DNA from 2 places in the Leifsonia sp. NPDC058292 genome. Region 2 is predicted to be linked to the other one. Evidence: predicted binding sites of a transcription regulator. Region 2 holds the regulator's gene; the other holds the start of a gene.
What was found. Region 2 encodes LexA, which represses DNA repair genes until DNA is damaged. Its sites were predicted from a motif close to TCGAACANNTGTTCGA; they were not measured.

Region 1: uvrA (excinuclease ABC subunit UvrA) is a predicted target of LexA. The motif match lies at 2,470-2,485, and genes of this name have one in related genera.

Annotation. Positions count from the first base shown of each region.
Region 1 is NZ_JBHVYL010000005.1:28,842-40,029, forward strand. It holds gene uvrA (excinuclease ABC subunit UvrA) at 1-2,413, opposite strand, end outside; gene ACFVWR_RS05070 (hypothetical protein) at 2,580-3,110, opposite strand; gene ACFVWR_RS05075 (DUF58 domain-containing protein) at 3,107-4,447, opposite strand; gene ACFVWR_RS05080 (AAA family ATPase) at 4,444-5,481, opposite strand; gene ACFVWR_RS05085 (hypothetical protein) at 5,471-6,097, opposite strand; gene ACFVWR_RS05090 (DUF4129 domain-containing protein) at 6,094-6,798, opposite strand; gene uvrB (excinuclease ABC subunit UvrB) at 6,891-8,957, opposite strand; gene coaE (dephospho-CoA kinase) at 9,054-9,653, opposite strand; gene rpsA (30S ribosomal protein S1) at 9,822-11,188, opposite strand, start outside.
Region 2 is NZ_JBHVYL010000017.1:9,282-20,469, forward strand. It holds gene ACFVWR_RS11020 (LysR family transcriptional regulator) at 1-767, opposite strand, end outside; gene ACFVWR_RS11025 (MFS transporter) at 846-2,096, shown strand; gene ACFVWR_RS11030 (SseB family protein) at 2,149-2,979, opposite strand; gene priA (bifunctional 1-(5-phosphoribosyl)-5-((5-phosphoribosylamino)methylideneamino)imidazole-4-carboxamide isomerase/phosphoribosylanthranilate isomerase PriA) at 3,011-3,757, opposite strand; gene hisH (imidazole glycerol phosphate synthase subunit HisH) at 3,855-4,487, opposite strand; gene hisB (imidazoleglycerol-phosphate dehydratase HisB) at 4,484-5,086, opposite strand; gene ACFVWR_RS11050 (histidinol-phosphate transaminase) at 5,083-6,231, opposite strand; gene ACFVWR_RS11055 (LysM peptidoglycan-binding domain-containing protein) at 6,297-6,665, opposite strand; gene lexA (transcriptional repressor LexA) at 6,930-7,619, shown strand; gene ACFVWR_RS11065 (metallopeptidase family protein) at 7,616-7,966, opposite strand; gene metE (5-methyltetrahydropteroyltriglutamate--homocysteine S-methyltransferase) at 8,107-10,458, opposite strand; gene ACFVWR_RS11075 (methylenetetrahydrofolate reductase) at 10,455-11,188, opposite strand, start outside.

The DNA of each region.
Region 1 (11,188 bases), on a different contig from region 2:
TGATCGGCATGTCGAGCACCTCGGCGATGTTCTTGCCCTTGTAGTGCACCGACAGGGTGTCGCGGTTGTACCGTGCTCCCCCGCACACCTCGCAAGCGACATAGACGTCAGGCAGGAAGTTCATCTCGATCTTGATGGTTCCGTCGCCGGCGCACGCCTCGCAGCGACCGCCCTTGACGTTGAAGCTGAACCGGCCGGGCAGGTAGCCGCGGGCCTTGGCCTCCATCGTCTCCGAGAACAGGGTACGGATGCGGTCGAACACTCCCGTGTACGTCGCCGGGTTCGAGCGCGGCGTGCGCCCGATCGGCGCCTGGTCGACGTGCACCACCTTGTCGAGGTTGTCGAGACCGGTGACCACCTTGTGCTTTCCGGGCAGCTTGCGGGCCCCGTTGAGCTTGTTGGCCAGCACCCGGTAGAGGATGTCGTTGACGAGCGAGGACTTGCCCGAGCCGCTGACGCCGGTGACGGCGACGAACGTGCCGAGCGGGAAGTCGACCGTCACCTTCTTGAGGTTGTTCGCCTCGGCGCCGACCACCGAGATCATGCGCTTCTTGTCGATCTTGCGGCGCTTCGACGGGATCTCGATCTCACGGCGCCCTGCGAGGTAGTCACCCGTGAGCGAGTCGGTGTTGTCGAGGAGGTCGTCGTAGGAACCGGAGTGGACCACGTGCCCGCCGTTGACACCCGCTCCCGGACCGATGTCGACGATCCAGTCGGCGGTGCGGATGGTGTCTTCGTCGTGCTCGACGACGATGAGCGTGTTGCCCAGGTCGCGCAACGCGATGAGGGTCTCGATGAGGCGCCGGTTGTCGCGCTGGTGCAGACCGATGCTCGGCTCGTCGAGCACGTACAGCACGCCGGTGAGCCCCGAGCCGATCTGCGTCGCCAGCCGGATGCGCTGGGCCTCTCCACCGGAGAGCGTCGCCGCGGCTCGAGACAGGTTGAGGTAGTTCAGCCCGACCTGGATGAGGAAGTCGAGTCGCACCTTGATCTCGCGCAGCACCTGCGCGGCGATCTTCTCCTCACGCGGGGTGAGGTGCAGCTTCTCCATGAAGGAACGCGCGTCGGAGAGGCTCAGCTCTGCCGCATCCGCGATGCTCGCGCCATGCACCAGCACGGCGAGGACCTCGGGCTTCAGTCGCTTTCCGCCGCAGACAGGACACGGCACCTCGCGGAGGTACTCCGCCCAGCGCGCACGCTGGGTGTCGGTCTCCGCCTGCACGTACTGGCGCTCGATGTACGGAACCACGCCCTCGAATCCCGAGGTGTAGCTCATCTCGCGACCGTAGCGGTTCTTCCATTTGACCTTGACCTCGAAGTTGTCGCCGCGCATGACCGCGTCGCGCACCTCCTGGCTGAGCTTCTTCCAAGGTGTCTTCAGCGAGAACTTGAGGTCGCGGGCGAGCCCGTCGAGCAGCTTCTCGTAGTACTGGAACAGCCCTTTGCCCTGGGTCGTCCATGGCACGATGACGCCCTCGGCGATGCTGAGGTCGGAGTCACCGAGGAGGAGGTCTTCGTCGACCGACATGCGCGTGCCGAGTCCGGAGCACTCGGGGCAGGCGCCGAAGGGGGCGTTGAACGAGAACGTGCGCGGCTCGATCTCGGTGAGCTGGATGGGGTGACCGTTCGGGCACGACAGCTTCTCGCTGAAGTTGCGCCAGGCATCCGGGCCCTCGAGGTCGACGTAGTTGACCTGCACCAGGCCATCGGTGAGTCGCAGAGCGGTCTCCAGCGAATCCGTCAGACGACCGAGGATGTCGGGGCCGGCGACCAGGCGGTCGACCACCACCGAGATGTCGTGCTTGTACTGCTTCTTGAGCGTCGGGGGCTCGCTGAGCTGGATCTGCTCACCATCCACCAGGGCGCGCGAGAAGCCCGACGCCGCGAGCTCCTTGAAGAGGTCGACGAACTCGCCCTTCTTCTGCGACACGACGGGGCTGACGATCTGGTAGCGCGTTCCCTGCTCGAGTTCCATGAGCTGGTCGGCGATCTGCTGAACGGTCTGGCGCTGGATGGGCTCGCCGCAGACGGGGCAGTGCGGCACCCCGATGCGCGCCCACAGCAGGCGCATGTAGTCGTAGATCTCGGTGATCGTTCCGACGGTCGAGCGCGGGTTGCGGTTCGTGGACTTCTGGTCGATCGACACCGCGGGGCTGAGGCCCTCGATGAAATCGACATCGGGTCTGTCGACCTGGCCGAGGAACTGCCGGGCGTATGCCGAGAGCGACTCGACGTAACGCCGCTGCCCTTCGGCGAAGATGGTGTCGAATGCGAGCGACGACTTGCCGGAGCCTGAGAGCCCGGTGAAGACGACCATCGAATCACGCGGGATCTCGAGATCCACATTGTGCAGATTGTGCACGCGCGCGCCCCGGACACTGAGGTGGGACCCGGTCACCTTTTTGATACTCACTCGATCAATTCTCCGCTATTCGTTGACGATGCCGGCTCGTGTTCGCCCACCGCGCATCGAAGATATGTTCGATTGTAGCGGCTCCCCATCGACCGCTGCGCTCGACCATGATCGAGGGCTCTCCCGGCACGCGGCGAGTCTATGCCGCACCACCGACATTGCAAGCTCAGGGCTCCTGTCGCCGCACCAACGGAGCGGCCAGGACGATGACGAGGGCGGCGACGCTCAGCCCGCCGACCACGGCGAAGACGGCGAGCGAGCGGCCGGTGCTGGCGCTCGTCAGCGCCAGCGCGCCGACGGCCACCGGCTGCACTGCGGCCTGGACGAGCAGCAATCGTCGCGCGCTCGGCCACAGCGCCGAGGGCTGCACCGTCGCAGAGGCACCGATGACGAGCATCCACGATGCGAGCACGTGCAGCGCGTTGGCGCCGGCGATCAGCGCGTAGATCCGCCAGTCGAGCACCGACGGATCCCGCCCGAGCGCGGTCAGCGCGAGAGCGCCGATCAGGAACCAGGCCGTCAGCCAGCGCGGGATGACCACCGCGGCCGCGACCAGCAGGAGCGAGACCGCGAGCCAGAAGCCCGGCTGCGCGAGGCCGATGCACAGCGCGACGGCGATGGCCGCGAACAGCACTCGCACGCTCCAGCCCGGAACGGCGGTCCCGAGTTCGGGCCTCGCCGGCGGCACGGCGCTCATCGGGGCCTCCTCGGTCGGCTCAGCACGCGAAGCGCCGTGTCGCGGTGCTCTCCCCCGCCGGTCTGCCAGCGCAGACGATCGACGCCCGCAGCAGTGAGGCGGCGGAAGCGCAGTTCCCGCTCGAGCAGCACGACACGCAGCGCGGAGCGTTCCCGGGTGCTGAGACCGCCGTCGTCGACCGTCGGAAGCACATCCACCGCGATCACCCGGTGCCCCGCCGCCCGCCACACGAGCGCGAGACGCAGAGCCTGCTCGTCGAGAAACGTCGACAGCACATACACGAGGGCGCCCGGAGCGAGCACGGGCGCTCGAACCCGGTCTCCCGCCGCGCCGTTCGGGCCGGTGAGCGACACCGCGCGGAGCACCCGCTGCAGATGACGTCCGCCGGCGCGCGGCGGGATCTGCCGGGCGACGGAAGCAAGATCGTCGAATCCCACCCTGTCCCCCGCCGCTGAATACGCTGTCGCCAGCGAGACCGCCGCTTCGCGGGCCAGGTCCTGCGAACCGACACCGAGTTCGGGATACTGCGCAGCCCAATCGGCGACGCGGCCCGTGAGGTCGTCACGACTGTCGAAGACGAACTGCACGGCCGCATCCGATGTCGCCATCGTGCGCCGCACGAACAGGTCTCCCGGCGACTGACCGCGACGCGCCGTCGCCTTCCAGTCGATGCGCCGGAGCCGATCCCCCGCGGTGAAGCGGTCCACATCGCGGAACTCGCCGCCGTCTCCCGCGCGGGCCGAGCCGTGCTGTCCCGTGAGGCCGATCAGCCTCGCCGGAAGAGGAAGGCTGCGCACCGGAACGACTCGCGGGCGAACGACCCGTGAGGCGACGCTCGGCGGCGTCGGGTCACTCACGATCGAGGCGTCGGCCCCCAGTATGCGCACCTCGGCGGCGACCAGCTGTTGCGGCCCGGAGTGGGCGAGCCGCACTCGTCCCGCGATCCGCCGCGCCGCTGCCACGGAGACGAAGGCGTGCTGCGGTGCCTGCCCACGGAGGGCCAGCCGGAGCTCGACGGCATCCGCCCTCGTCGTCGCGGCGACCCGCACCTCGGCCGTCGCATCGGCGCCATCGGTCGTCGCGGTGGTGCTCACGTCGACTCCGACGGTCTCGCCGGGCCGCCTGTCCCAGGCCCAGGCCGCCGCAACCACAAGAGGCACGCCGACGAGAGCCAGGTCGATCCTGGCCGTCACGAAGCCGACGCCGAGACAGGCGACTGCGACGATGACCCCGGCCGTCACGGCGGGGCTGAGGAGCCACCGACGATGGACCGGGGTCAGCGGCTCGGCCGGAGCATTCGGAGCCGTGGGGTCGGCCTGGCCACTCACGACGATCACACGCCCGCGGCGCGCTCGGGCTGCTGGGAGGCGCTCCGCGAGCCGACGACCGGCGGCCCGGGCACGGAGTTGACCACCTCGGTCACGACCTGGCTCGCCTGCAAGCCGCTCGTCCAGGCCTGAACGGTGAGCGTGAGCCGGTGCGCCAGCACAGGCACGGCGACGGACTTCACGTCGTCGGGGATCACGAAATCGCGACCCGACATCACCGCCCGCGCACGCGCGATGAGCAGGAGGCCCTGCGACCCGCGCGGCGAAGCTCCGACCTCGACCGAGCGGTGGCGTCTGGTCGCCGCGGCGATGGCGACGCAGTATGCCGCGATGTCCGGATCCACGTCCACCGCTTCGACGCCGGCTTGCATCGCCCGCAGGGTCGACGCGTCGATGACCGGTTCGACGGTGGCCCGTTCCCGACGCCGGCTCACCCGCGCCAGGAGCACCTGACTCTCGCCGGCCGCATCCGGATACCCGACGGCCAGCCGCACCATGAACCGGTCAAGCTGCGCCTCGGGCAGAGCGTATGTGCCCTCGTACTCGATCGGGTTCGAGGTCGCGACGACGTGGAAGGGCCGCGGGAGCGGGAAGCTCTGGCCCTCGACAGTCACCTGCCCCTCCGCCATCGCCTCGAGCAGAGCCGACTGCGTCTTGGGCGACGTGCGGTTGATCTCGTCGGCGAGGAACAGCCCGGTGAACACGGGCCCGGGTCGGAACACGAACTCGCTCGACGCCGGAACGTACACGTACGAGCCCGTGATGTCGGCGGGCAGCAGATCCGGCGTGCACTGGAGCCGGCGGAAGTCGAGGCCGATCGCTGAGGCGATGCTCCGCGCGGCGAGGGTTTTGCCGAGCCCGGGCACATCCTCGAACAGCACGTGGCCGCCGGCCAGGATAGCGGCGAGGGCGAGATCGAGCGCCGGGCGCATCCCCACGACCACAGTCGACACCCGGTGCAGAATGGCTTCGCTCAGCCGCTCGATCTCGGCGACGGGAAGTGCACGGATCTCGGACGAATCGACGGTTGTGTCAGCGGGCATCGGAGGGCTCCTTCTCGGGTGGGTCGTTCAGGGGCGCGACGGCGGCGCGCGCCGGGGCATCGGGCGTGGGTGCATCGGGCGTGGGGGCATCGGGCGCCGACGCCAGCGGCCCGGCGGGCGCCGCGGCGATTCTTTCGAGCGCGCGCACCGCGGATTCGTACAGCGCCGGTGTCGGCGACTCCGCACCGCGCCGGATCGCCCGCAGAGCCGTCGCGCCGAGCACGCGTTCGATCTCACGACGGTGTGCGTCGTTCTCGAGCTCCAGACCATGCAGCTCCAGCGCTTGGGCGGTGACCGTTCGCAGTCTCCGCACGGCCTCCGGGGCGACACCACGCCGCCGGGAGTGCAACGCCCAGCCGAGCTGCACGACATCCCGCCGGGCGCCGTCGCGCGGCTCGATCGCCGCGGGCGCCCAGTCGACGCGCGGTTGGTCGCCCACGAGGGCCAGCCCCAACGCCAGCGCGGCCACGACCGCGCCGAGTCCGATGGCGTGGGCGACATCCATTCCGAAGAACCAGCCGGCAACGCCGACCACGACCCCGGCCAGCACGCACAGGATGGTGCGCCGCCTCCGGGGCGGAACGAAGAGGGAAAGCCGGCCGTCGCGCGCGCTCACGCGCCACCCCGACGATCACTGGTCGTCCAGGATGCGCGCAACGATTCGAGCGACCGGCGCGCGGTGTCCACCTGCCCGGCGGTGACGGGAGCGTCTCCGAAGCGCGCTCTGAGGTAAAGGTCGAGCAGGGTCTTCGCCGCCCCACTGTCCGCGCCCACCCGCACGAGGATGCGCGCCGTGAACTCGCTCGGTGTCTCCGCTGCCAAGCGGCGGACGCCGGACTCCTCCGCCGCCTCTTGCAGACCGAGCCACGCCTGTTCGATCGCATCGCGCGGAACGCGTTCTTCGTCCAGGATGTCGATTGCGCGGTCGAGACCGCGCCGCACCTGCGGCGCATCAGGCTCCTCGGGAAGGGGAACCGTCTCGCCGAGCCCATCGACCTCGGCCACCACGATCTCCCGGTCGGCCTGGGCGAGACGTTTGCGGACGGCACGCCAGATCAGCAGCGCCACCACGGTGATCACGACCACCGCAGCCAGCAGGAACACCCAGGAGAGGTCGAGCACCGTCGTGTGCGGACGTGACAGCGGAGCGGGTGTCGCCGAGGCCCCGTTCGTGTCGACCACCGCGGGTGCGGTCGGCTGCGTCCACTGCGGGACCCACACCATGCGCCCGAACCGGGGCGCGCCCTGCACCGCGATCGCCACGACGGCGATCAGCAGAAGGCCCGAGCAGACCAGAACTGTGCGGTGTCGCTTCACCGCGTCACCGTTCTGCCACCGTCATCGAGCCCACACGACCACCGTAGCGCTGTCGCGGTGAAGCGCTCGCCCGGTGGCCCGCCCGGCACCTGTCAGCCCAGGTGGCCGGCCTTCTCCATCTGCCGAAGGTCGCGTTTCAGATCACCGAGCTCGTCGCGCAGCCGGGCGGCCAACTCGAACTTGAGTTCGCCCGCGGCCTGCAGCATCTGCTCGTTGAGGTCGGCGATGAGCGACTCGAGTTCGTTGGCGCCGTTCGCGGCGATGCCGCCCTTGCGCAGGTTCGGCGTCGGGCTCTTCTTGCGCGCCTCCCGCCCCGCGAGCATCTTGGCCGTGTCTGCGCCCTCGCGGGCCAGCACATCCGTGATGTCCGCGATCCGCTTGCGCAGCGGCGTCGGGTCGATTCCGTTCACCCGGTTGTACTCGACCTGCTTCTCGCGTCGCCTGTCGGTCTCCTCGATCGCGTTCTTCATCGAGTCGGTGAGCACATCCGCATACATGTGCACCTGGCCAGAGACGTTGCGAGCCGCGCGACCGATGGTCTGGATGAGCGAGGTCGACGAGCGCAGGAATCCCTCTTTGTCTGCATCGAGGATGGCGACGAGCGACACCTCCGGCAGGTCGAGACCCTCTCTCAGCAGGTTGATGCCGACGAGCACGTCGTAGAGCCCCGCGCGCAGTTCGGTCAGTAGTTCGACACGGCGCAGTGTGTCGACGTCGGAGTGCAGATAGCGCACCTTCACGCCGGCCTCCGCGAGGAAGTCGGTGAGCTCCTCCGCCATCTTCTTGGTGAGCGTCGTGACCAGCACGCGCTCGTCTCGCTCGACCCTCAGCCGGATCTCTTCCAGAAGATCGTCGATCTGGCCCTTGGTGGGCTTCACCACGATCTCCGGGTCGATGAGCCCGGTGGGGCGGATGATCTGCTCGACGATGCCGTCGGCGATCCCCATCTCGTAGCGGCCGGGGGTGGCCGAGAGGTAAACGGTCTGACCGACCCTGTCTTTGAACTCGTTCCAGCGCAGCGGCCGGTTGTCGAGCGCGCTGGGCAGTCGGAAGCCGTGTTCGACCAGGGTGCGCTTGCGGGACGAGTCGCCCTCGTACATCGCGCCGATCTGCGGAACGGTCACGTGCGACTCGTCGATCACGACGAGGAAGTCGTCGGGGAAGTAGTCGAGCAGGCAGTTGGGCGCCTCACCCGGCTGCCGGCCGTCGATGTGGCGCGAGTAGTTCTCGATGCCCGAGCAGAAGCCGATCTGCTCCATCATCTCGATGTCGAACTGCGTGCGCATCCGCAGCCGCTGGGCCTCCAGCAGCTTGCCCTCGCGCTCCAGCTCCACCAGCCTGTCGTGCAGCTCGGTCTGGATCGTGCCGATGGCTCGTTGCATCGTGGCAGGGCTCGCCGCGTAGTGCGTCGCCGGGAAGACCGAGACCGCGTCGACCTTGGAGATGATCTCGCCGGTGAGCGGGTGCAGGGTGTAGATCGCCTCGACCTCGTCGCCGAAGAGCTCGATGCGCACGGCGTGCTCTTCGTACACCGGGATGATCTCGATCGTGTCGCCGCGAACCCGGAACTTGCCGCGCGAGAAGTCGACGTCGTTGCGCTCGTACTGCATGCCGACGAAGCGACGGATGAGCTTGTCACGACCGACGTTCTCGCCGACCTGCACGGCGACCATGGCCTCCAGATACTCCTCGGCCGCACCGAGGCCGTAGATGCAGGAGACAGTCGACACCACGACGACGTCGCGGCGGCTGAGAAGCGAGTTGGTCGTCGAGTGGCGGAGCCGCTCTACCTCGGAGTTGATCGAGGAGTCTTTCTCGATGAACGTGTCTGTCTGCGGCACGTAGGCCTCGGGCTGGTAGTAGTCGTAATACGAGACGAAGTACTCGACGGCGTTGTTGGGCAGCAGTTCGCGGAACTCGTTGGCCAGCTGGGCCGCCAGCGTCTTGTTGTGCGCCAGCACCAGGGTCGGGCGCTGCACCTGCTCGATCAGCCAGGCCGTGGTCGCCGACTTGCCGGTGCCTGTCGCCCCCAGGAGCACCACATCCGTCTCACCCGCGTTGATTCGGGAGGCGAGATCGGCGATCGCCTGCGGCTGGTCACCGCTGGGCTTGTATTCGCTGACGACCTCGAACGGACGGACGGCGCGCGTGGGTTGCATGGTTCAAGTCTAGGCAGCACCACTGACACTGAGGCCGGTGTGCGCTCTCGGCGGAACGCGACGCACCGCCCGATCACGTCAGGCCGAACCCGCTGGTCACGAGCCCGACAAGCGCTCCCACAGGGCATCGGTCTGCGCGAGCGTCTGCTCGAGCGAACCGTCGGTGTCGATGACGACATCCGCCACGGCCAGCCGCTCCTCATCGGTGGCCTGCGACCGGATGCGGCGCTCGGCCTCCGCCTGCTCCATCCCGCGCAACTCCACCAGACGGCGGACGCGGGTGTCCGCAGCCGCGTGCGCCACCACGACCAGGTCGAACGGGTACGCGTTCGCCGATTCGACCAGGAGCGGCACGTCGTAGACGACGACCGCATCCGGGTTCTGGGCCGCCGCCTGCTCGAACCGAGCGGTCGAAGTGCGCAGCACAGCGGGGTGCGTGATGCCGTTCAACGCCTGCAGCGCATCCGGATCGCCGAAGACGATCGCACCGAGGGCCGGCCGGTCGAGGCTCCCGTCGGCGCTAAGCACGCTCGGGCCGAAGCGCTGGGCGATCGCGGCGAGAGCAGGCTCCCCCGGCTCGACGACCTCGCGGGCTATCCTGTCGGCGTCGACCACCACGGCGCCGTGCTCGGCGAGTCGGCGGGCGATTGTCGATTTGCCGGATGCGATTCCTCCGGTGAGTCCGATCAGCTGCACCCGCTCAGCCTATCGGCGGCGGGAATGACGGAGGAATCGCGCGACGCGCCGTCAGAGTCTCCGTCATGACGGTCAGATCGCGGCAACGTCATCGGATGTCCGGCGAACCGAACGCCGGTTAACGGCCGAACGGCCGGCCCCGAGGGGCCGGCCGTTCGTGGAACACAGTTAGTTGTTCGAGCTGAGCTTCTCGCGCAGAGCGGCGAGCGACTCGTCGTCGGCGAGGGTTCCGCCGCCGGCGGTCTCGCTCGAGAAGGTCGAACCACCGGTGGACGGCGACGAGGACGACGAAGAAGTCGACTCCGAAGCAGCCTCTTCGAGACCCTTCGCAACCTGCTTCTTGTGCGCCTCCCAGCGAGCCTGGGCTGCAGCGTAGTCCTGCTCCCACTTCTCGCGCTGGGCGTCGAAGCCTTCCTTCCACTCGTTGGTCTCCGAGTCGAAGCCTTCCGGGTACTTGTAGTTGCCCTGGTCGTCGTACTCGGTGAGCATTCCGTAGAGCGCCGGGTCGAACTCGGTGCCCTCGGGGTCGACGCCCTCGTTCGCCTGCTTCAGCGAGAGGCTGATGCGGCGACGCTCGAGGTCGATGTCGATGACCTTGACGAAGACCTCGTCGCCGACCGAAACGACCTGCTCGGCGAGCTCGACGTGCTTGCCCGACAGCTCCGAGATGTGCACGAGGCCCTCGATGCCGTCTGCGACGCGAACGAACGCACCGAACGGAACCAGCTTCGTGACCTTGCCTGGTGCGACCTGACCGATCGCGTGGGTACGGGCGAACACCTGCCACGGGTCTTCCTGAGTGGCCTTGAGCGACAGGGAGACGCGCTCGCGGTCGAGGTCGACCTCGAGGATCTCGACGGTGACCTCCTGGCCCACCTCGACGACCTCGGAGGCGTGCTCGATGTGCTTCCAGGAGAGCTCGGAGACGTGGACGAGACCGTCGACGCCGCCAAGGTCGACGAACGCACCGAAGTTGACGATCGACGACACGACACCCTTGCGGACCTGACCCTTGTGCAGGTTGTTCAGGAACGTGGTGCGGCTCTCGGACTGGGTCTGCTCGAGAAGCGCACGACGCGACAGCACGACGTTGTTGCGGTTCTTGTCGAGCTCGAGGATCTTCGCCTCGATCTCCTGGCCGAGGTACGGCGTGAGGTCGCGAACGCGGCGGAGCTCGATGAGCGAAGCCGGGAGGAAGCCACGAAGACCGATGTCGACGATGAGGCCACCCTTGACGACCTCGATGACCGTACCGGTGACGACGCCGTCGGCGTCTTTGATCTTCTCGACGTCGCCCCACGCGCGCTCGTACTGCGCACGCTTCTTGGACAGGATGAGGCGGCCTTCCTTGTCCTCCTTCTGGAGAACGAGCGCCTCGACGGTGTCGCCGACCTCGACGACCTCTGTGGGGTCGACGTCGTGCTTGATGGAAAGCTCGCGCGAGGGGATGACACCCTCGGTCTTGTAACCGACGTCGAGGAGGACCTCGTCGCGGTCGATCTTGACGACGGTACCTTCGATGAGGTCACCGTCGT
Region 2 (11,188 bases):
GGACGCACGACGGCGCCCACGGCCGGCAGCACCGTGAGCGCGGGCATCACGGCCACGCCGAGCCTGGCCGCGACGAAACGAGGGATCTCGCCGAGATCGGAGACCTCCGTCGCCACCCGACGACTCAGCCCGAGCTCCGCCAGGTGCCGGTCGAGAGTGACGCGGTTGCCGAAACCCTCGCGCGCATCCACGAACGGCTGGGTCGTCAGGTCGGCCAGCCGGATGCGATTCTGCGATGCCAGCGGGTGATCCTCGGCGAGCACGGCGACGAAGGGCGACATCGCCAGCCGCTGGTAGTGAAGGCCGGGCAAACGGCCGGGAAGTCCCATGAAGGCCACGTCCACACGGCCGAGCCTCACGTCTTCGGCGAGACCGGTCGAGCCGCTCGGTGATGGGCCGAGGCGCAGGTCCACCAGGGGGTGGCGTGAGTGGAACTCGCCCAGGATCCCGGGGAGGTCGATTGTGGTCAGGTTGGTGAAGATCCCGACCCTGAGCTGGCCCCGGAGACCGCCGCGAGGGTCGGCGAGCATCCGCATCCGTTCGCTCGCCTCCAGCGTCGCGCGCGCCGCTTCGAGCACCTCGGCGCCGAGTGGCGTGAGTCTGACCCCCTGCGGGTCGCGCTCGAAGAGATCGGCCCCGAGCTCGCGTTCGAGGGAACGGATGCCCGCAGACACGGTGGACTGCGCCGCGAACACGCGCTCTGACGCTCGCGTGAAGTTGCTCTCCTCCGCGACGGCGACGAAATACTCCAGCTGACGTGTTTCCATGTCGCAATCGTAATCGTCGATCGCGACCATCGATTTGATTCGTTGGACACGATTGCGCACCGAGGGCACGATCATGTCATGACCACCCCGACCGACACTCACCCCATCGCCCCTTCCGACGCCCGCGCGACCCGCGCCGGCTGGCGACTCCGTCACGGCGCCGGATTCTGGGTGATCGCAGCGGCGTTTCTTTCGGTGATGGCGTTCTCGACCCTGCCGACACCGCTCTACGCCCTCTACCAGCAGCGCGACGGCTTTCCGACCTGGGTCGTGACCGTGATCTTCGCGGCATACGCGGTGGGAGTCATCGCGAGCCTCTTCCTCATCGGGCACATCAGCGACTGGGCGGGACGACGCCGGATGGTGCTGGTCGCCATCGTGCTCGAGATCCTCGGCGCGGTGCTGTTCCTGTTCTGGAACGACGTGACGGGACTGCTCGTCGCGCGCGTGATCTCGGGTGTCGGGGTCGGTGCCCTGACCGCGAGCGCCACGGCTCATCTCAGCGAACTGCGCGCCGTCGCCAAACCGGAGGAGGGTCCGCGACTCGCAGGCACGATCTCCACCGTGGTGAACACGGGCGGCCTGGCGTTGGGTCCGCTGATCGCGGGCGCCCTCGCGCAGTTCCTGCCTGCCCCTCTCGTCATCCCCTACGTCGTGTTCCTGGTCGTTCTCGCGGTCGCGGCCGTCGCCGTCGCGCTCGTGCCTGAGACCGTCGAGCGTGCCGAGGAGAGGCCCGCTTACCGTCCTCAGCGCATCTCGCTCCCCGCCGGATCGCGGAGCGCCTTCTCGGCCGCAGCCATCGCAGCATTCGCAGGCTTCGCCGTGTTCGGCCTGTTCACGTCGTTGGCGCCGAGCGTTCTCGCGGGAGTGCTCCACGAGACCTCCCGGCTCACGGCCGGTGCAGTGCCGTTCTCGGTGTTCGCGGCCTCCACGGTGTCCCAGATCGTCTTCGCCCGCCTCAGGACGCGCGTTCAGCTGGTGATCGCCATCGTGCTCGTCGTCGTCGGCCTCGCCGGACTGGCCGTGGGTGTTCTCATCGCCGACCCGACGACCTTCATCGTCAGTGGAGTGCTCGCCGGAGCGGGTGTCGGGCTGCAGTTCCGCTCGGCCGTCGCGGTCGCCGCATCCCTCGCCGCCCCGTCACGCCGCGGAGAGGTGCTGGCGGCCATCTTCCTCATCGCCTATATCGGACTGGCGCTGCCTGTGCTTCTCGTGGGTGCAGCGCTCATCGTCTGGCCGCTGGTTCCCGTGCTCGTCGTGTTCGTGGTCGTGATGGCCGGGTTGAGCCTGATCGCCGGGCTCCGGATGCTCGGCCGCGCCGACAGCTGAGCCACGCTTCGGTCGGGTGCTCCCGCCGGGCGGGCTCGGCCCGAAGTCGGGCTCAGTCTTCGGTGGCGACCAGCTGCACGCGCAGAGAGTCGACCCGGGTGGCGATCACGTCGTCGGCCGCCCACCGTTGGGCGAGCCGGCCCAGCACGGCATCCAGCTCGTCGCGGGTCAGGCCGCGAGCCAGCTCGAGCCGCACGACGAGCTCTTCGGCGGCGAGCCTCGACTCCGGATCGCCCGGCAGGAGGGCGACGTCGTGAACGCCGAGTTCAGAACCGATCGAGCCCACGAACGCCCTGAACACCTCGGGATCCCGGTGGCTCGGCACCCAGGGCTGCGCCTGCGCGATGGCCCACAGCGCCGGCCGCCGGATGACGAACTCCGTCTCCGACGTGGGATCGAGCACCACGAGTTCGGTGTCCTCACCGGCTGCCGCGAGGGCGACGCGCGCGCCATCGGCGGGCACCGGGCGCGCGAGCGGATTCCAGCGCCGCATGGCGTCCACGGAAGAGAACACCGGCAGAACCGTGCGACCGTCCGGGCCGGCGACGGTCACGATCGCTAGCTCCTGAGACTTGTCGACGGTGTGCCCGTGCGCGTTGACGCCGATCTCGCCGAGCTGTGCGACCAACGGGATGAGCAGGCGCGACTCGCGCACCGCATCCACAACGACCTCGGGCCCGGCCTCGCCCGAGCGGAACGCGCTCAGCGCGTCGAGAAGCTGCTGCGGCGCGCTGCCGTCATCGTTCTCGAACGAGTTCTCGTCGAACTCGCGCCCGGCCCACGGCTGGCCGGCCGAATCCGCTGCCGCCAGCTGCGCCGCGAACCCGCTCAGGCGCGCCGCGCCCTCGTCGCTCGGGCCGTCACCGTCAGCGCGCTGTGACATCAGTGCCTCGCAACTTCAATGCCCCGCAAGGTCAGTGCCCCGCAACATCCAGCGCCTCGGGCAGTGTGAACGCGCCGGCGTAGAGCGCCTTGCCGACGATCGCGCCCTCCAGCCCGAGCGGCACCAGTTCGCGCAGCGCGGCGATGTCGTCCAGGCTCGAGATGCCTCCCGAGGCGACCACGGGGCGCGCTGTGCGCTCCATCACCTCGCGCAGCAGGTCCAGGTTCGGTCCGCGCAGGGTGCCGTCTTTTGTCACGTCGGTCACGACGTACCGCGCGCACCCGGCTTCCTCCAGCCGCGCGAGCACGGTCCAGAGGTCACCGCCGTCCTGCGTCCAGCCGCGCGCCGAGAGCGTCGTGCCGCGCACATCCAATCCCACCGCGATCGCCTCGCCGTACTGCCCGATCACGTTCGCCGCCCACTCCGGGTTCTCCAGCGCCGCGGTGCCGAGGTTGATGCGTTTGGCGCCGATCTCGAGCGCCGACTCCAGTGACGCGTCGTCACGGATGCCGCCCGACAGCTCGACGTTCACACCGCGCACCTGGCGGATGACCTTCTTCAGCAGGCCGCGGTTGTCGCCGCGCCCGAAGGCCGCATCCAAGTCCACCAGGTGGATCCACTCGGCCCCCTGGTCGGCCCACTCGGCGGCGGCGTCGACCGGGTCGCCGTAGCTGGTCTCCGAACCTGCCTCGCCCTGGGTCAGCCGAACGGCCTTTCCGTCGGCGACGTCGACCGCGGGCAGGAGCACGAGCTCGGGGGTGTTGTTGAATTCACTCATCAGTCTTCCTCGGATCAAACGCTCAGGGCCGTCAGCGGCAGACGACGGCTCGAATCGAGCAGCGGCACAAGCACAGAAGCCTAGCGACCACGTCGCCTCAGAGCGTGCCCACCCAGTTGCGCAGCAGCTGGATTCCCGCATCCCCAGACTTCTCGGGGTGGAACTGCGTGGCACTGAGCGGGCCGTTCTCCACGGCGGCGATGAAGCGTTCGCCGTGCCGAGCCCAGGTCACGCTCGGGCGCGGGAACGGCGGCACCACATCCAGCGACCACTCCTTCGCGGCGTAGGAGTGCACGAAGTAGAAGCGTTCGTCGTGGAGGCCGTCGAACAGCACCGATGTCTCGGGAGCCTCGACGGTGTTCCAGCCCATGTGCGGCAGTACCTCGGCCTCGAGCCGGTCGACCGTTCCCGGCCACTCGCCGAGTCCCTCGCTGTCGACGCCGCGTTCGACGCCGCGCTCGAACAGCACCTGCATGCCGACGCAGATGCCGAGAACGGGGCGTCCTCCCGACAGGCGCCGATCGATGACCTCGTGGCCGCGGGATGCCCACAGCGCGTTGGCCACGGCGCTGAAGGCGCCGACTCCGGGCACCACGAGACCCGCGGCTTCGCGAGCGCGAGCCCGGTCTCCGGTGAGTTCGACGTCGGCCCCCGCTGCCTCGAGCGCTTTCACGGCCGAGTGCACGTTGCCGGTTCCGTAGTCGAAGACGACGACGTCAGGGCGATTCACAGCGCACCCTTGGTCGACGGGATGCCGGTCACCAGCGGGTCGAGAGCCTTGGCCTGGCGGAACGCGCGGGCGAACGCCTTGAACTCGGCTTCGGCGATGTGGTGGGGGTCACGGCCGCCCACGACGGTGATGTGCGTCGTGATGGCGGCGTTGAACGAGATCGCCTCGAAGACGTGACGAACCATCGAACCCGTGAAGTGACCACCGATGAGGTGGAACTCGAACCCGGCGGGCTCGCCGGAGTGCACGAGATACGGGCGGCCCGAGATGTCGACGACGGCCTGCACCAGCGCCTCGTCGAGCGGCACGAGCGCATCCCCGTAGCGGGAGATGCCGCGCTTGTCGCCGAGCGCCTGCTTGATCGCCTGCCCCAGCACGATGCCGATGTCTTCGACCGTGTGGTGCACGTCGATGTCGGTGTCGCCGTTCGCCCGCACGCGCAGGTCGGTGAGCGAGTGCTTCGCGAATGCCGTGAGCAGGTGGTCGTAGAACGGAACCGAGGTCTCGATGTCCGTCTCGCCCGTGCCGTCGAGGTCAATGCTCAGGTCGATGCTCGACTCGCTGGTCTCGCGCTGCAGTGTGGCCGTGCGATTGCTCATGACTGCGAGCCTACCGGCTGGTCTGTCGCGGATTCCGCGGCATCCGGCGCGGCGTTCGCCCCGGAGGCCGGGCGACCGAGCGACGCGAGCGCGGTCAGGAACGCGGTCGTCTCCGCCTCGGTGCCGGCCGTCACCCTGAGGTGGTTCGGGATGCCCACATCGCGGATGAGCACCCCTTGCTCGAGCAAGGCCTCGAACGTCGCTTGCGGATCGGCGACACCACCGAAGAGCACGAAATTGCTGCCGCTGCGGTGCGGGCGATACCCCAGCCCGGCGAGTTCGGTGACGATACGGTCGCGCTGGTCCCGGATCTCCCCGACCATGGCGAGCATCTCCTCGGAGTGGGCGAGTGCGCCGAGGGCAGCGGCCTGGGTCAGTGCGGAGAGGTGATACGGAAGCCGCACCAGGCGGAGTGCGTCAACAGCCGCAGGATCGGCCGCGAGATACCCGACCCGTGCCCCGGCGAACGCGAACGCCTTGCTCATCGTGCGCGAGACGAGCAGACGCGGACGCCCGGGCAGCAGGGTCAGTGCCGACGGCTCGCCCTCGGGCATGAACTCCGCATACGCCTCGTCGACGACCACCATTCCGCGCGCGGCGTCGTAGGCGGCCTCGATGGTCTCGAGGGAGAGCGGGGTTCCGGTGGGGTTGTTCGGCGAGCACAGGATCACGATGTCCGGATCGAGACGGCGGATCTCTGCCGCCGCCGTCTCGGGCGACAGCTCGAACTCGGCGTCACGCCGCCCGGAGAGGTAGGCCGTGCCTGCACCGGCCGCCAGCAGCGGGTACATCGAGTACGTCGGTGCGAATCCCAGCAGACTGCGCCCCGGGCCGCCGAAGGCCTGCAGAATCTGCTGGATGACCTCGTTCGAGCCGTTCGCGGCCCACAGGTTCTCCGCAGTCAGACCGTGGCCGAGGTACCGTGCGAGGCTCTCCCGCAGCTCGGTGAACTCGCGGTCGGGATACCGATTGACCCCGAGCACCGCGTGCGCGACCCTCTCGACGATGTCGGTCGCCACGTCTTCGGGAATCGGATGCGTGTTCTCGTTCACGTTCAGAGCAACGGGCACGACCTTCTGGGGTGCGCCGTAGGGGCTCTTGCCCCTCAGATCATCACGAATCGGCAGATCGGAAAGAGAAGTCACCACACCATGGTAGTTGCCGCAGCAGGCTGTGTTGCGACGGCCCCCACCTGCGCCGCGACTGCCTGTCAGCGCTCGTACTGCGCCGGGATGGCGAGGCGCTGACCGGGCGAGACCACGGCCGAATCGAGCTGGTTGAGCGACACGATGTCAGCGATGACATCGCGGGGGTCTGCCGTGGGCGCGACCTTCTCGGCGATGCTCCAGAGCGACTGGCCCGACTCCACCGTGACGTACTGGAACTGCACGCGGGCCTGATCGCCCGATGCCAACGCTCCACCGCCGTTGAGGGCGAAGAAGAGGGCGCCGACGATGAGCGGCACCGCGGCCAGAGTGGTGAGGACCGCGCGTCCGCGACGCGTGAGCCGCAGGTGCGTCGTGGCGCCTGCGGGGAATTCGACGGTGGATGACGACATCGTGACCGTTGCAGTGCTCATGGTCTTGACCTCCTAGAATTCCGCACCCGGTGCTTGGCCGGCGGACCGGATGCGAAGCTGTGTTCCGAATATATCTTCGAATGTTCGAAATCACAACCACGGTGTTCGAGGGAAAATCGCCCACGGATTCGAGACACGCTCGAACATATGTTTGTTTTACCTCTGCATCGTGGATACAGTTTCGATTGTCTGGAGTTCACTCAACCAGGCACCACCGACATTCGGACGGGCCGGATGCGTCAGGCGGGTCACGAAGGGACGACAGTGTCGAACGACAACCAGGCAGGGCGCGAGCGCGGGGGCACCCGACGGCGCAAGAGCCTGAGCGAGAAACAGCTCGCCATCCTCGAGGCCATCTCCCGTTCCGTCAGCCAGCGCGGCTATCCGCCGAGCATGCGGGAGATCGGCGACGCGGTCGGGCTCTCCTCCCTCTCCAGCGTCACCCACCAACTCAACCAGCTCGAGCTGAGCGGCTATCTGCGGCGCGATCCGAACCGGCCTCGGGCGCTCGAGATCCTCATCGACCTGCCCTCACCCACTGCGGAGACCACGGAGTTCGAGAGCCAGATTCCCGTCGGCGACGCCGCGATGGTCCCTCTCGTCGGCCGAATCGCGGCCGGCGTGCCGATCACCGCCGAGCAGCAGGTCGAAGAGGTCTACCCGCTTCCGCGGCAGCTCGTCGGCAACGGCGAACTCTTCATGCTGAAAGTGGTCGGCGAGTCGATGATCGACGCCGCCATCTGCGACGGCGACTGGGTGGTCGTGCGCACGCAGAACACGGCGGAGAACGGCGACATCGTCGCGGCCATGCTCGACGAGGAGGCGACAGTGAAGGTCTTCCGCCAGCGCGACGGACACACCTGGCTGCTCCCTCGCAACTCGAACTTCGAACCGATCCTCGGCGACTTCGCCCAGGTGCTCGGCAAGGTGGTCGCGGTTCTCCGCGCGGTCTAAGCCCAGCCGAGCTCCTGCAGGCGGGCGTCATCGAGCCCGAAGTAGTGGCCGATCTCGTGCACCAGGGTCACACGCACGCGGGCGCGGAGCTCATCCCGATCAGCACTGGCCCCGGCGAGATTGTTCTTGTACAGAGTGATGCGGTCGGGCAGCTCACCGAAGCCGTAGAAGCCTCGCCCGGTGAGCGGATGCCCGCTGTACAGACCGAACAGGCGCGGCCTCTCCCCCGGCGGCTGGTCCGCGACGAGCACCGCCACGTTCTGCAGCGGTGCGACCATGCCTTCCGGCAGCCCGTCGTAGACGGCTCCGACCATCGCTTCGAAGTCCTCGTCCGAGATCTCGACCATGACCACATCCTCGCCTAGCGCCGGAGATTTCGCGCGACGCGCGGGTGAAACGTCCGTCGCGCCGGAGTTCCGGGCCAGAGGGGCCCGGAACTCCGGCGCGGCGAGACAGGACAGGACAGGACAGGACAGGACAGGACAGGTCAGGCCGGCACGCCCGCCTTGGCGCGAACCGCACGGGTCGCCTCCAGGATGTTCTGCAGAGACGCGACGGTCTCGTCGTAGCCCCGCGTCTTCAGACCGCAGTCCGGGTTCACCCAGAGCTGTCGCCCCGGGATGGCTTCGAGCGCCGTCTCGAGAAGCTCGGTCACCTCGGCGACCGAGGGCACGCGCGGCGAGTGGATGTCGTAGACGCCCGGGCCGATGCCGTGTTCGAAGCCCGACGTCTGGATGTCGCGCACGACCTCCATCCGAGAGCGGGCGGCCTCGATGCTCGTCACATCCGCGTCCAGGTTGCGGATGGCATCGATGACGACCCCGAACTCGGAGTAGCAGAGGTGCGTGTGGATCTGCGTCTCGTCACGCACGCCCGCCGTGGCGAGACGGAACGAGGCCACCGACCAGTCGAGGTAGCCCGCGTGATCGGCGTTCTTGAGCGGCAGCAGCTCGCGCAACGCCGGCTCGTCGACCTGCACGATCCGGATGCCCGCGGCCTCCAGGTCGGCGATCTCGTCGCGGAGAGCCAGGGCCACCTGGCGCGCGGTGTCGCCGAGCGGCTGGTCGTCGCGAACGAACGACCAGGCGAGAATCGTGACCGGACCGGTGAGCATCCCCTTGACCGGCTTCGCCGTGAGGCTCTGCGTGTACGCCGACCAGTCGACGGTGATCGGCGCCGGCCGCGAGACGTCTCCCCAGAGGATCGACGGCCGCGTACAGCGGCTGCCGTACGACTGCACCCAACCGTTCTGCGTCACCGCGAAGCCGTCGAGGTTCTCGGCGAAGTACTGCACCATGTCGTTGCGCTCGGGCTCGCCGTGCACGATGACGTCGATGCCGATCTCCTCCTGGAGGTCGACGACGCGCTTGATCTCGGCCTGCATCCTGCCGAGGTAGTCGGCCTCGGTGATGAGCCCCTTCGCCAGCTGGGCGCGCGCACGGCGGATGTCGCCGGTCTGCGGAAACGACCCGATGGTCGTGGTGGGCAGGAAGGGCAGCCCGAGCGCGGTCTCCTGCGCCGCGAGCCTGTCGGCGTAGTCGCCGCGCGTGAAGTCGGATTCCGTGAGCGCCTCGGTGCGGTCGCGTACCGAGACGTCGCGCACGCCCGGCGCCGCGGCACGGTCGGCGAGGGCAGCGGATGCGGCGCTCAGCTCCTCCTGGATGGCCTCGTGGCCGTCCACCAGACCGCGGGCCAGCGTCGCGACCTGCGCGACCTTCTGGTCGGCGAACGCCAGCCAGCTCTTCAGCTGATCGCTCAGCGCGGGCTCGTCGTCGATGTCGTGCGGAACGTGCAGCAGGGAGGTCGATGTCGACACCGCGACATCGGGGCTGAGCGCGAGCAGCTCGGTCAGCTTTCCGAAGGCCGCTTCGAGGTCGCCGCGCCAGATGTTGTGGCCGTCGATCACGCCGCCGACGACCGTCTTGCCGGCGAGGGCGGATGCGGTCGCGGCGTCGAGTCCGGTCGGCGTCGCTCCGCGCACCAGGTCGAGGGAGAGGGCCTCCACGGGGGAAGCGGCCAGCACCGCAAGCGCGTCATCGAGACTGCCGTACGGAGCGGCCACGAAGATCCCGGGGCGAGCGTCGACGCCGCCGAGCGCTTCGTAGGCCGATGCGACGGCTGCCAGCACCGCCCCACGTTCCTCGTCGATGCTCTCGCTGACGAGCGCGGGCTCGTCGAGCTGCACCCACGGTGCGCCCGCCGCGCCCAGCCGCTGCAGCAGCTCGCGGTAGACGGGGAGCAGGTCGGCAAGGCGGGACAGCGGACGGAACCCCTCCGGCGCCTCGTCGCTCGCCTTGCTGAGCAGCAGGAACGTGACCGGGCCGACGATGACGGGGCGGGTGACGAATCCTGCCGCCTTGGCCTCCTCGAACTCGCGCACGATCCGGTCGGAGGCCAGCCGGAACGAGGTCTCCGGGCCGATCTCGGGAACGAGGTAGTGATAGTTGGAGTCGAACCACTTGGTCATCTCGAGCGGGGCGTTGTCGCCCTCGCCGCGGGCGATGGTGAAGTACCCGGCCAGGTCGACCGCTCCCTCCGCATCGGCGAGTCCGGCGAAGCGGGACGGGATCGCTCCCACCGTCACCGCCGCATCCAGCACCTGGTCGTAGTAGCTGAAGCTCTCCGGAATGGACGAGTCGTCGCGTCCCAGACCGAGCGAAGCCAGTCGTTCCCGGGTGGCGGCGCGCAGCTCGGCGGCGGTCGTCTCCAGCACGTCCGCGGTGATCGCTCCGGCCCAGAAGCTCTCGACGGCCTTCTTCAGCTCGCGGCGGCGTCCGATCCGGGGGTACCCGATGATCGTGCCGACCGGGAAGGCGGGCCGGGTGGTGGTGTCGCTCATGCGTGTTCCCTTTCGGTGGTGAGACTGTCCGTGGTGCCGGCGGACAGGAGTCCGGTGCGCTCGAGAACGGCGAGGACCGCCTCGTGCTGGTTGAACGTGTAGAGGTGGATGCCCGGGGCGCCCCCGTCGAGGAGCGTGCGCGCGAAGTCGGTCGCCCAGGCGATCCCGATCTCGCGCTGGCCCTCTTCAGTCGGCTCGATCTCCAGCTGGATGGCGAGGTCGCTCGGCAGGTCCTCGCCGCTCAGCTCGAGCATCCGCCGCAGCCTGGCCGGGCTGGTGACCGGCATGATGCCGGGCAGGATCGGGAAGAGCACACCCGCGTCCTTGGCCTTCTGCGCGAAGCTGAGGTAGTCCTCCGGGTGGAAGAACAGCTGGGTGATGCCGAGATTCGCACCCGCGGCCTGTTTGGCGAGAAGGGTGTCGATGTCCTGGCTCACCGAGTGCGAGGTCGGGTGACCGTTCGGAAACGCGGCGACCGCGATCTGAACGTGCTCCCGGCTCGAGAGCACCGCGCTCGCGTCGAGGCCGGGCACCGAGAGCTCGCTGTACGGCTCCCGTTCGGCCTGAACGCGATGGATGAGCTGCACCAGTTCGGCCGAGCTGCGCACTTCGCCGAGACCGGTCTCACCCGGGGCGGCGTCCGCGGGCGGATCGCCCCGCACGGCCAGAAAGCTCCGGATGCCCGCGTCGAGAAACTCGCGGATCAGCAGGTTGGTCTCCGCGTGCGACG